Regions from separate parts of the Streptococcus ruminantium genome, predicted to be linked through region 2. Evidence: predicted binding sites of a transcription regulator. Region 2 holds the regulator's gene; each other region holds the start of a gene.
The links. The regulator CtsR, encoded in region 2, represses protease genes until heat stress. The targets are predictions, from matches to a motif close to TTGGTCAAAAAAGGTCAAANA.

Region 1 (4,682 bases), 860 kb from region 2:
ATCGCTTGAGGGAAAGCCTTAACATCTGCTGTAAAGAACTTAATCATCGTGTACTCTAGAAAGAAGGACACACCAATAGCTGTAATCAAGGCTGCAATACGCGTTGAATTACGCAAAGGACGATAGGCTAAAAACTCAATAAAGACACCAAGAATAGCTGTTCCCAACATAGCAAGAATAAGTGCTACGAAGAAACGTATCCCTCCATCTGCAATAAAAGTTAAATGATTTAATAGGAAATATCCCATAAAGGCACCCATCATATAAAGATCTCCATGGGCGAAGTTAATGAGTTTGATAATTCCGTACACCATGGTATAACCAAGGGCTAAAAGGGCATAAACAGAACCAAGAATCAAACCATTGACAAGTTGTTGAAGCATAGGTTCACCAATCTTTCTAACTATTTTTCAAGCTCTATAAGCATTATTACATTATACAAAATTTTCTGAAAATAGGCAAGCTAAATAGAATTTTTCTAATATTTAAAAGATGATTTATTTAGTCAAACAAATACTGGATAAAAATCTAAAATAAACGAGAAAACAGATCTAGGAAGTTAGCTCAAGTAACACCTAGTCTATTGATTTCCATGTAACATAGTAATTGTACAAAGCAAAAAGAGGGTGCACCCTCTTTTTGCTTGTTCTCTATTTGTCAACAGAAATAGTATCAACAGATGCTTGCTTACCATTTGTCAAACCTACAACGTAGACGGATTTAACAACATTGTGTTCTTTATCGATTGACATTGTTCCTGTCACACCTTCAAAATCTTTCAAGCTAGCAAGATTATCTTTTACTGCTATCGAGTCAGAAGCACCTTTTGCAGCTTTTGCTGCCATGTAAACAGAATCATAAGCAAGAGCTGAGAACATGGATGGCTCTTCGTTGTATTCTTTTTTATAAGCATCGTAGAATGCTTTTGCTTTTTCGCTTGCTGATGTTACAAATGCTGAAAGGTAGTAAACATTTGAAGCTGCTGAGGCGGTCGCTAGTTCTGTAAATTGTGGCGAATCAAAACCGTCTGAACCAAGGATAGGTTTGTCAATGCCAAGACCACGCGCCTGCTTCACGATTGTACCTGTTTCATTGTAGTATCCAGGCATGATAATAGTGTCAAACTCTTTGCCTTTCAATTTAGTAAGAGCTGCTTGGAAATCCTTATCTCCAGAAGCAAATGTGATTTCTGAGACGATTTCTCCTTTATAAGCTTTCTTAAATGCTTCCGCTACCCCTTTACCATAGTCAGATGAATTATCATAGTAAAGAACAACCTTCTTAGCTGATAAATTTTCAGTCGCATACTTGGCCATAATCTGCCCTTGATATCCATCCGTAAAAGTTGCACGGAAGAAATAATCTTGAACTTCGCCTTTATCATTGACAACTAAGTTGGTCTGAGTTCCTGAAGGGGTAATCATCGGTACTCCCGCCGAAGTCAAAGCTGGAATAGAAGCTGCAGAAGCTCCTGATGTGGCTGCACCAATCACGACATTTGCACCTTCGCTTGCCAAGCTTGTTGCTACTGTTGCTGCTTCAGCCGTTTCAGATTTGTTATCTTTGGTGATGACTTCTATCTTTTTCCCGTCAATACCGCCTGCTGCGTTGATTTCTTTTACAGCAAGGTTGGCACCTTTTTCCTCGGTTTGACCATAAGAAGAAACTGATCCTGACAATTCCAAATTGTACCCGATCTTGAATGTACCACCAATCGATACACCTTTGGTGGCGGTATTGGTTGTCGAAACAGTACCACATGCGGCAAGTAAAGCTGTGGAAGCGACTGTAGCAAATGCCACTACAAATTTTCTTATTTTCATGAAAACACCTTAAATCTTTCTTAAATTTTACGATGTATCTAATATACTGAATTATCTGAAAATTGTCAACAAAAAAGAAAAATTTTTTTCTACTTGAAACAAAAAAATTAACAAGCACCTGAATGCCTGTTAATTCTAGCTATCATACAACAGTTTGTCCTTCTTCTCTCCATAGATTACCAACAAAGTTTTGGTCTAAATCTTTTATATAAGAAGGTAGGACCTTTTTCACAAATCTCTCCTTACTTAATTTAAGCATGGCTTCCTCTACTTGCTCTTGATTCATATAGACCAGGACATATCGCAATCGCTTGGAATGATAAACAATATCCCCATATTGATTAAGCTTACGCGCATCACGGTTGTAGTGTAAGTAGACAGTTAAACAAGTACGATTTTTCTTCTCAAACATGGCTCCTCCTCTGAAAGTTCTCTTTCCATATTATACCGTTTTCATTAGAAAATGAAAAGCTCCAACTATCTGAAAGAGTTGGAGCCGAGAAGAAATAGAAGGCAGCTCACTACATTGCCACCGTTCTTTATTGCTATTTATTTTACCTTTGCATGATCCATAATTTGGTCAATAAAGCCATAGGCCAAGGTTTCTTCTGCTGACATCCAATAATCACGTTCTGCATCCTTGTGGATTTGCTTCACTGTTTTACCCGAATTATCAGCTAAGATTTTTTCTAATTTATTGCGTGTTTTCAGCAAATGTTCTGCAGCAATAGCCATATCTGTCTGCTGAGTACCGCCACCAGTACCTCCCATTGGCTGGTGAATCATATACTCTGCATTTGGAAGCATAAAACGCTTACCCTTAGCACCACTTGATGCGATAACAGTTCCCATACTTGCAGCAGTTCCCATCACAATTGTTTGGACATCTGCCTTGATAAAATTCATCGTGTCTACAATAGCAAGTCCTGCTGACACAGATCCACCTGGGGTGTTCACATACAAATAAATATCCTTTGTAGGGTCTTGAGCATCGAGGAAAAGCAACTGAGCAATGACTGAGTTTGCCATATTGTCTTCAACTGGTCCTGTCAACATGATAATTCGGTCTTTCAGCAAGCGAGAATAAATATCATACGAACGCTCACCTCGACTGGTTTGTTCAATAACTACTGGAATCATAAAATTACTCCTTTTCGAGATTTTCTGTACTCATTATATAGAAATAGTCAAAAATGGTCAAATAAAAAACACAAACGAAAAAAGAAACCAGACAAGCTGATTTCTCCTTAAAATAGATGCTTAATGAAAAGACAAATTGAGATTGCAGATAAAATAGATGGAGTTGGATCAATAAATACAAGATAAAGTCCTGCCTCTTTTCAACCTATAAATGAACCTCTATTTGGAATCATGGTACACCATTTTTGTAGGGTATTATTTCGTACCAAACAAACGGTCACCTGCATCACCAAGTCCTGGTACAATATAGCCTTTTTCATTGAGTTTTTCATCCAAGGCTGCTGTATAAATATCAATATCTGGGTGCGCTTCTTGAAGAGCTTTCACCCCTTCTGGCGCAGAAACTAGGGCTACAAACTTGATATTTGATGCACCACGCTTCTTCAATGAATCAACTGCAAGGATTGCAGAACCACCTGTTGCCAACATCGGATCAACGACAAAAATATGACGTTGATCAATATCCTCAGGCAATTTTACAAGGTACTCAACCGGTTGAAGGGTTTCTTCATCGCGATACATACCGATATGGCCGACTTTAGCTGCTGGTACCAAGCTAAGCAAACCATCAACCATGCCGACACCCGCACGCAAGATTGGAACAATAGCCAACTTTTTACCTGCAATTTGTTTTTGAACAGTTTTTGTGATCGGTGTTTCAATTTCCACATCTTCAAGTGGCAAGTCACGCAACACTTCGTACCCCATTAGCATTGCGATTTCATTAACCAACTCACGAAAGTCCTTAGTTGAAGTTACTGATCGACGAAGGATAGATAACTTGTGTTGGATGAGTGGGTGTGAGATGACTTGGAATTTCCCCATGATGATAAAACCTCTCTTTTTTGTTTTTTCTATTTTACCAAAAATTCCTGAAAAATGCTCGCGAATATGGTAGATTCCATCATTTTTTAAAAACAATAGCTTCAAAAGGTCGTAGTTGCAACCTTGCGCTAGACTCCTCATTTTCATAATTGCCCATAAAGATAAAGTAATCTTCTACAGACACATCACAAACTTGGAGTTCACTGGTAAAGTTTGCTAGGATTATAAAATCATCTGCTTCATCATACTTACGGTACCCCATCACTCCATTATTTCCAGTTTCTATTATTTTGTACTTTCCTTCGGACATACATGGATACTGCTTGCGAAGAGAGATGAGCTTTTGATAAGTATAAAAAAGAGAATTTTTATCAGCCAGAGCCTTAGTAACATTGATTTCCTCAGTTGTATCGCTAAGAGCCAACCAAGCTTTGCCAGTTGTAAAGCCGGCTCCTTCTTCTGAAGTCCACTGCATAGGCCTACGTGCATTATCCCGTCCTTTAACATTGATAGACTGTAGTAGCTCTTCTTTAGTATAGCCTAACTCTATCCTCTCTGCATACATCCTACGTGTTTCTATATCATCTGCTTGAGAAATATCCTGAATTGGTGTGTTTATCATACCGATCTCTTCACCTTGATAAATGTATGGTGTTCCCGACATAAAATGAAGATAGATAGCTAACATCTTTCCACTCAACTCACGAAACTCTGGACTATCGTTACCAAAGCGAGAAATGGCGCGTGGTAGGTCATGGTTATTCCAGAAAAGGGAATTCCACCCCTTGCCAATCAATTCTGTTTGCCACTTTGAAAGAACACGATGCAATCGAA
Region 2 (4,682 bases):
TATCGCTGCTATGAAACCAACTGTTCTTTCTTACACAGAATTGGATGAGCAATTTGTTAAAGATGAGTTGGCACAAATCAACCATAAAATTGAGCAAGACAACGAAAGCCGTGCAATGGTTGATAAACCAGCCTTGCCATTGTTAAAATATGGTTCAAAAGCTCAATTGACTGACGAAGTGATTGCAGCAGCTGAGGAAGCAATCAAAGCGGAATTAGCAGCAGAAGGTAAACCAGAAAAAATCTGGGACAAAATCATCCCAGGGAAAATGGACCGCTTTATGCTTGATAACACTCAAGTTGACCAAGCTTATACTCTTCTTGCACAAGTTTACATCATGGATGACAGCAAGACAGTTGAAGCTTACTTGAATTCAGTAAATGCTTCTGTAGTAGAGTTTGCTCGTTTTGAAGTAGGTGAAGGTATTGAAAAAGCTTCAAATGACTTTGAAGCAGAAGTTGCAGCAACGATGGCAGCAGCTCTTGGTAAATAATTAGATAACGAAGAACTTCCGAAAGGGAGTTCTTTTTTGTAAAATCGGTCCTAGGGCGGATGTCGGATATGCCTGGTTAGGTTATACTGATATCAATCCTAAATATTTTTCATAATCTCCTTAAAAAGCACCGGCCTTGTGGTCGGTGCTTTTTGTTAGATTTCTAAAATATAAGTATCCCAGCTAGACTTGTTTGGATGTCGAAATTGGTTAGCCAAGCGCATGGCGATAGGATCGCAGTCATCAGCCTCAAAGCTAATTTGCTCATACTGTTCAAATAGTTGGCAAATAACTGCTTGGATGAAGGAACCAAAGCTTTGTTCATCTTTTCCGCATACGTAGGCAATTTCATCGGTATCTATGAAGGCACAATTTTTTGAATCTGTATAAACCAGATCAGGTAAGCCTTTTTCAAATTCTTCTTGACTGGCAGTCCAAGGATTGATGTCTTGGTGGACTGTTTGATAGTGGTCAAAAATTTGCTGACAGGCTATTTGATAAGGTGCGGTGCCTTTGCGGACTATGCTTAAGTTGGAAGTGCCTGTCTGACTGAGATAGTCTTGTTTGGTCACTTCGAACTCATAACATTTCCGCTTGCAGACAAAGCCAGCTGCGGTAAGGAAATGGATTCTTTCCTGCTCTGCAGAGGAGAGCATAACTTGAAGAGGTTTTCCGCCTAAGGAAGTCTGTAGGGACTGGAAGAGCTGCTTTGCTATGGTGCAATCGAAATCAACCAAATCTAGTCGCAGATAGATATTGGTCTGGTGGTAGGGATTTTGGTAGCTGTGAATCTTGCCGAGTGGTCTTCCTTGATAAGAGATGTGGAAGGTGTTGGCTTGGTAGGAAATGTCTAGCATTAGTCTTGAATAAAAGCCGCAATTTCTTCTTCCGTCATGCTGGAGTCGCAGCGGACTTGGACGCCGTTTGCTTTTGCGACGAGAAGGCCTGGGACGGTAGGAACTTGGTAGTGGTCGCGAAGGGTCTGGAGTTCTGGACTGATTTGGCTGGAGTCGAGGAAGTGAACGGTCACTTGCTTGTCTTGGGCTACCTTATGAAGCTTTGGTGCGAAGCGGTTGCAGTAAGGACAGGTTGCTCGTCCGATGAAGAGGATAGCTCCCTCTTTGGCAGTTAGGAGGCTTTGTGCTTGCTCCACAGTCACACTTGTAAAATCTTGGATATAGTCTTGAAAGTTCATTGTTTTCTCCTTTTTCTTTTTATTATAGAAAAATTGGAGAAAGATTTCAAAATTCTGCTACGCTAGTTGCTAGGCTTTTGCTTTCAAAATTCGTCATTTTAAGGTATAATGGTCAAAGAAAGTCAAAGAAAGAGGCGATTCGATGGTGATGAAAAATACATCAGATTATATTGAAGAGCATATCAAGGCAATTTTGGAACAGGTCAGTGTAGCTGAGTTGCGTCGAAGTGAATTGGCTAGTCGGTTTGAGGTAGTTCCTAGCCAGATTAACTATGTGATTAAGACACGTTTTACAGCCAGTCGAGGTTATATTGTTGAGAGTAAGCGTGGAGGTGGTGGCTATATCCGTATTGGCCGGATTACATTTTCAGATAAGCATGAATTAGTGCATGATTTGTTAAAAAATATGGGAAGCCAATTGTCTGCTACGGTTTATGCGGACATCTTACAGCTCTTGTTTGATGAAAAATTGATGACGGAACGCGAAGGCAATTTATTCTTAGCTGCTGGAACTGATGAGGTTCTGGGCAAGGAAGCAGATAGTATTCGAGCACGAATGATGCGCCAGATTTTACGGCGTTTAGATAGGAAAGAGGATTAAGATTTATGAAGACTTCAATTGGTTTGCGACAGGCGCTGGAAGATGCACAGTTGGTAGCCCATCGTTATGCTTGTGATTATTTGGAAACTTGGCATCTACTCTTGTCTTTCGTGTTTAATCATAATACGGTGGCAGGAGCTGTTCTAGCAGAGTATCCAGTTTCTGTTTCAGACTATGAACATGCTACTTTTGTAGTGACAGGTAAGGTGTACCGTGAGGAGTTGAAGCCTCTTCGCATTTTACCATTGTCTAAGCGTTTGGATGAAACAACTAGTTTGGCTAAGAAGATTGCCGAAGTGCTCAAGGCCAAACAGTTTGGTACGGAACATCTTTTTATGGCCATGCTATTGGACAAGCGTTCCACAGCTAGTCAGATTTTAGATAAGGTTGGCTTTCATTTTGAGGACTCAGATGATAAGATTCGCTTTCTGGATTTACGTAAAAATTTAGAAGCTCGTGCAGGATTCTCCAAGGAAGATTTAAAAGCCATCCGTAGTGTTATGAAGGGGAGAAAGGCTAGACCAGCTAATGTGGGGCAAATGATGGGAATGCCTCCTACTCCTCAAAGTGGTGGTCTTGAGGACTATACTCGGGATTTGACAGCTTTGGCTCGTGATGGCAAGATAGAGCCTGTCATCGGTCGGGATGCGGAACTTTCTCGAATGATTCAAATCCTGTCTCGTAAAACGAAGAATAACCCTGTCTTGGTTGGGGAGGCTGGTGTAGGAAAAACAGCTCTTGCTCTTGGTCTTGCTCAACGTGTAGCAGATGGTGACGTGCCTACTAGTCTGCTTGATATGCGCGTCTTGGAGTTGGATTTGATGAGTGTCATCGCAGGGACTCGTTTCCGTGGTGACTTTGAGGAACGGATGAACAATATCGTCAATGATATTGAAGAAGATGGAAAAGTCATCCTTTTTATTGACGAATTGCATACGATTATGGGGTCTGGTTCGGGAATTGATTCGACGCTGGATGCGGCAAATATCCTTAAACCTGCTCTCGCTCGTGGGACTCTCCGGACAGTGGGAGCTACAACGCAGGGCGAGTATCAGAAGCATATTGAAAAGGATGCTGCCTTGGTTCGACGTTTTGCTAAGGTGACGATTGAGGAGCCAACAGTGGAAGATAGCATTGCTATTTTGACAGGATTGAAAGGAACCTTTGAGAAATACCATAAGGTCCGCATTGGGGAGGATACTGTTCGGGTTGCAGTATCTTATGCAAAACGCTATTTAACCAGTAAAAATTTGCCAGATTCTGCGATTGATTTGTTGGATGAAGCTAGTGCGACGGTTCAAAATCGTATCAAGGGACAGTCTACAGAAACAGGCTTAACCAGTTTGGATAAGGCTTTGATGGCAAGAAAATATAAGACCGTCAGCAAACTTTTACTCAAAATGAGGGAAGAAGATGAAACTAGTGAGGTTTATGACCTAGAAGTGACTGAAGAAGATATTTTGGAAACGCTCAGTCGCCTGTCAGGTATTCCAGTAGCTAAACTTAGTCAGTCAGAGACTAAGAAGTACTTGAGCCTTGAAGAGGAATTACATAAGCGTGTGATTGGACAAGATGCTGCTATTTCAGCAGTTAGCAGAGCTATTCGTCGCAATCAGTCGGGCATTCGTACGGGTCGTCGTCCAATTGGTTCTTTTATGTTCTTGGGACCAACAGGAGTTGGTAAGACAGAATTGGCTAAGGCCTTGGCTCAAGTACTTTTTGATGATGAGTCAGCCCTTATTCGGTTTGATATGTCCGAATACATGGAGAAATTCGCCGCTAGTCGCTTGAATGGAGCGCCACCAGGATATGTGGGTTATGAGGAAGGTGGCGAATTGACTGAGAAGGTTCGCAATAAGCCTTATTCTGTCTTGCTTTTTGATGAAGTAGAAAAAGCTCATCCTGATATTTTCAATGTTCTTTTGCAGGTATTGGATGACGGTGTCTTGACCGATAGCAAGGGACGCAAGGTTGACTTCTCCAATACCATCATTATCATGACTTCCAACCTTGGGGCAACAGCCTTGCGTGATGACAAGACAGTTGGTTTTGGAGCGCTTGATTTGTCGCGTAGCCATGAACATGTGGAAAAACGAATCTTTGAAGAACTCAAAAAAGCCTACCGTCCAGAATTTATCAACCGTATCGATGAAAAGGTCGTCTTCCATAGCCTGACAGAAAGTCATATGCAAGATGTTGTCAAGGTTATGGTACAGCCATTGATTGCTGTGGTAGCAGATAAAGGGATTAGGCTCAAGCTTCAACCATCAGCGCTTAAACTGCTTGCCAAAGAAGGATATGATCCGGAAATGGGAGCTCGTCCACTCCGTCGCTTACTACAAACCAAATTGGAAGATCCCTTGGCGGAGATGCTACTTCGTGGAGAGCTACCT
Region 3 (4,682 bases), 460 kb from region 2:
TGGAAACAGGAAGAGCAGGCTGTTTCAAAGCAAGTGACTGCTGTAGAGATTGTGCCGGATACTATAAATATCAATGGCGATCAGTTATCTTTCCGTGCTAGGACTGATGGTCAGATTTACCAAGGTTTCTACAAACTAACTAGTCAGAAAGAACAGGAGTATTTCCAAAAGCTAACAGCTCTTGTTCAGGTGGAGGTGAAGGCAGAGACAAGTCTCCCATCAGGTCAGCGGAATTTCAATGGTTTTGATTATCAAGCCTATTTAAAAACACAGGGAATCTATCGAATCCTCACCATAGCGACTATCAATAAGATCGTACCTATTCACTCTTGGAACCCTATGGATTGGTTGTCAATTTGGCGGAGAAAAGCCTTGGTTTTCATCAAATCTAATTTTCCTTCCCCCATGAGCCATTACATGACAGGGTTGCTTTTTGGAGAGTTGGACAGTGACTTTGATCAGATGAGCGCCCTTTACTCCAGTCTGGGGATTATCCATCTCTTTGCTCTATCAGGAATGCAGGTAGGTTTTTTCATTGATAAGTTTCGCTGGATTTTACTGCGTTTAGGCTTGACAAAGGAGACAGTTGATCAATTACAAGTCCCCTTTTCTTTTGTCTATGCTGGTTTGACAGGCTTTTCTGTATCAGTCGTCCGGTCTTTGATTCAGAAAATTTTGAGCAACCTGGGGCTTCGGAAGCTGGATAACTTTGCTGCAACACTCTTTATTTGTTTCTTGGTGCAGCCTCGTTTTCTCCTGACAGTTGGAGGTGTCTTGACATTTACCTATGCTTTTTTGTTGACGGTCTTTGATTTTGAAGACTTGAAGCAAATCAAAAAGGTTGTAGTGGAAAGTCTGAGTATTTCTCTGGGGATTCTGCCAATTCTGATGACCTATTTTTTCGCTTTTCAGCCCCTATCTATTCTACTAACCTTCTTCTTTTCCTTTGTTTTTGATGTATTGCTTTTGCCGAGTCTATCTGTAATTTTTCTTTTATCTCCCTTGGTCAAGATTACTTGGGTCAATTCTTTCTTTGTTTTGATGGAGAAAATGATTATTTGGGTATCGGATTTGGGTCTTCGACCTTTGATACTAGGGAAACCGTCTGACTTCATCTTGTTAGTCTTGTTACTGGGATTTTTCATGCTTTACGATTTTCATAGACAGAAAAAATGGCTGTTAGGATTGAGTTTGCTCCTTACTCTGCTATTTTTCATTACAAAACATCCATTAGAAAATGAAGTAACTGTCGTAGATATCGGACAGGGAGATAGTATCTTTTTGCGAGATATGCAGGGGCGTACGGTTCTAATTGACGTTGGTGGACGGGTGGATTTTACGGTCAAGGAAGGCTGGAAGGCGCGATCCCGTCAGGCTAATGCAGAGAGGACCTTGATTCCTTATCTACATAGTCGAGGTGTGGACAAGATTGACAGTTTGGTGTTGACGCACACCGATACTGACCATGTGGGCGATGTTCTGGAAGTAGCTAAGAATTTTAAGATCGGAAAGATCTATGTGTCTTCAGGTAGTTTGACAGTCCCTAGCTTTGTAACCACCTTGAAAAAAATCAATGTACCTGTTCATGTTGTGCAGGTGGGTGATCGCCTACCGATTGTTGATTCCTATTTGGAAGTGCTCTATCCGAGCCGATCGGGTGATGGTAGCAACAATGATTCTATTGTCCTCTATGGACGGCTCCTTGGAATCAATTTTCTGTTTACGGGTGATCTGGAGGAGGGGGAATTAGAGCTGATAAAAACCTATCCCAAATTGTCAGTTGATGTTCTAAAAGCTGGACACCATGGTTCAAAAGGTTCTTCTTATCCTGAATTTTTAGACCATATTGGAGCTAAGATTGCCTTAATCTCGGCTGGTGAGAAAAATCGCTACAAGCATCCCCATCAAGAAACCTTGGAGCGTTTTGAACAGAAGAATATGCAAATCTATCGGACAGACCGGCAAGGAGCTATTCGCTTTAGAGGTTGGCGAAGTTGGTCAATTGAAACGGTGAGATGAGTGAAAATGGTATGTGAGATAGCCATACTCCATCAGCAACTCTAGTTTTTATAATATGCACATATCTATTCAATGGAGTTTTTTTGTTGAATTTTTAATGGAATTGGTATATGCTAATCTAGTTTAGATATTCTGAGGGAAGAGGCATGATGAAATTTAAGAAAATATTGATTACTGTAGGTGTTTGCGTTATTGGTTCTTTATCATTTACCGGTATCAAGGCCGATACAGTACCATTTAAAACTAAAGGACAGCAGAGTGTACCAGGAGTTACGGTGGTTCCTTTTAATGTAGGTTCCAATTCTATTCAGGTAAAATTGGAGCCACATGGTTATGTATATACAAGTGTTAATGGAGAAAAAATAAAGGTCGCAGATAAAGAGTTTAAGTTAAAGTGTACGTATACGGATAAACAAATTTATTCGGATTGTCAAGATAGAGAATGGAAGGTTAGCGGGAATCGCGCAGATGGCAGCGGAAATTACACAGTCCAACTGAAAAAACCGCTAACAGAAGAAGATATTGTTACGTTGAGCTTTGCAGATGATGGGAATTTTTATTTTGGTAAGCTAGTATACGAAAGTGAAAAGAAACAAGCTGAGCATTTCCAAAAAGAGCAAGAAGCTAAAGAAAAAGAATATGCTGAAGGTTTGTTTAAACGTTCTATTGAAGAGGAAAATAATAAAACGTGGAGAGATGTAGTTAGAGACTCTTTTCAAGATACTTGGTGGAATTTGAAAAGTTGGTGGAGTAACTGAGTGTATCAGTGGCAATGTTTCTGTACCATTGAAATGCCCAAAGTCGATAGGTTCTAAATAGCTCATGAGCAAGTGACAAAGGTATGATTTCCTAAGAATTGGACAATGTTGATAAAGGTCTAATAAAAGAGATGGTGATTATTCAATAGACTTTATCCTACTGGACTCTATGCTGTTTGCAAGATTTTGAGGCATTATCACATTTTGAGTCATCCATCTTTTTATGATACAATGGAAGAAGAAACAGAGGACAGCATGACAGTAATTGGACAGATTGAACAGGTAAAAAGAGAAAATTTGGGGTTGTTGACCGTTTTATGTGGTGAAGATGTCGGACAGTATCAAATTGCAAAGGAACTTTTGCTAAGACAAATTGACTTTAGTACAGCAGATTTAGGCTTTGCTTACTTTGATATGTCAGAGGCAGAGTATCGTCAAGTGGACTTGGATTTGGTTTCTCTTCCTTTCTTCTCAGATGAAAAAGTAGTTATTCTGGACTACTTTTCTGATATGACAACAGATAAAAAACGCTATTTGACAGATGATGAGCTTAAGCAGTTTGAGGCCTATTTGGAAAATCCTGTTGAGACAACTCGTCTGGTCATTTTAGCACCAGGAAAGTTGGACAGCAAGCGCCGTCTAGTCAAACTTCTAAAGCGAGATGGTTTGATTTTAGAAGCTAATCCTTTGAAAGAGGCTGATTTAAAACATTATTTCCAGAAAGAAGTTTGTCGTATAGGCTTGCAGATGGATGCGGATGTTTTTCACTATCTCTTGGGAAAATCCAATTTTGATTTTGCAGAAGTCAGTAAGAACCTAGCTTTTTTACAGTCTTATAAGGGACAAGAACCTATTTTTCTAGCCGATATTGATGCAGCGATTCCTAAGACTTTGCAGGATAATATTTTTGATCTAACCCAGCTTGTACTGCAATCAAAAATGGATCAAGCACGCAATTTAGTACGTGATTTGCGTTTACAAGGGGAGGAAGAAATCAAACTCATCGCTATTATGTTGACACAGTTTCGCACCTATTTACAGGTTCAAATCTTGCAGGCACAAGGACGTGGAGAACAGCAGATTGTGGCAGAATTATCCGAGATTATGGGACGAAAGGTCAATCCATTTCAGGTAAAATATGCTCTACGTGACTCTCGTCACTTATCAATTGGCTTTTTAAAAAAAGCTATCAAACTTTTGATTGAGACAGATTTCCAAATGAAGACAGGTCAGTTTGATAAGGAATACCTGTTTGATTTAGCCTTACTAAAGATTGCTACAACCTAGAAGGACACTAGTATAGATGGTTTCGGACAAATAAATTGAAAAGGATTCCATGTTGGAGTAAAATGGACTTATCAATTTTAATAGGAGAATGAGATTATGGCAATCAGTTTACCAAACCTACCCTATGCATACGATGCTTTGGAGCCGTATATTGATGCGGAAACAATGTCCTTGCACCATGGCAAGCACCATGCAACTTATGTGGCAAATGCCAACGCAGCGCTTGAAAAACATCCTGAAATTGGTGAAGACCTAGAAGCCCTCCTTTCAGATGTTAATGCTCTGCCTGTAGATATTCGTCAAGCCTTGATTAACAATGGTGGCGGCCACCTCAATCATGCCTTGTTCTGGGAATTGCTTTCACCGGAAAAAACAGAAATTCCAGCAGAATTGGCAGCAGATATTGATGAAACATTTGGTTCATTTGATGCTTTCAAAGAAGCATTCACAACGGCTGCTACGACGCGTTTCGGTTCAGGTTGGGCTTTCTTGGTTGTTAACAGCGAAGGCAAGTTGGAAGTCATCTCGACAGCTAATCAAGACACACCAATCATGCAAGGTTTAAAACCGATTTTAGCGCTTGATGTTTGGGAACATGCATACTATCTCAACTATCGT

Region 1: SR187_RS03065 (ATP-dependent Clp protease proteolytic subunit) is a predicted target of CtsR. The motif match lies at 3,007-3,027, and genes of this name have one in related genera.
Region 3: holA (DNA polymerase III subunit delta) is a predicted target of CtsR. The motif match lies at 2,882-2,902, and genes of this name have one in related genera.

What each region holds. Positions count from the first base shown of each region.
Region 1 covers NZ_AP018400.1:617,906-622,587, reverse strand. The annotation lists gene SR187_RS03080 (branched-chain amino acid ABC transporter permease) at 1-383, opposite strand, end outside; gene SR187_RS03075 (ABC transporter substrate-binding protein) at 651-1,823, opposite strand; gene SR187_RS03070 (YlbG family protein) at 1,966-2,235, opposite strand; gene SR187_RS03065 (ATP-dependent Clp protease proteolytic subunit) at 2,373-2,984, opposite strand; gene upp (uracil phosphoribosyltransferase) at 3,219-3,848, opposite strand; gene SR187_RS03055 (alpha-glucosidase) at 3,928-4,682, opposite strand, start outside.
Region 2 covers NZ_AP018400.1:1,847,855-1,852,536, reverse strand. The annotation lists gene tsf (translation elongation factor Ts) at 1-493, shown strand, start outside; gene SR187_RS08745 (GNAT family acetyltransferase) at 649-1,350, opposite strand; gene SR187_RS08740 (thioredoxin domain-containing protein) at 1,350-1,688, opposite strand; gene SR187_RS08735 (CtsR family transcriptional regulator) at 1,831-2,289, shown strand; gene SR187_RS08730 (ATP-dependent Clp protease ATP-binding subunit) at 2,295-4,682, shown strand, end outside.
Region 3 covers NZ_AP018400.1:1,386,989-1,391,670, reverse strand. The annotation lists gene SR187_RS06610 (DNA internalization-related competence protein ComEC/Rec2) at 1-2,019, shown strand, start outside; gene SR187_RS06605 (hypothetical protein) at 2,166-2,777, shown strand; gene holA (DNA polymerase III subunit delta) at 3,033-4,064, shown strand; gene sodA (superoxide dismutase SodA) at 4,161-4,682, shown strand, end outside.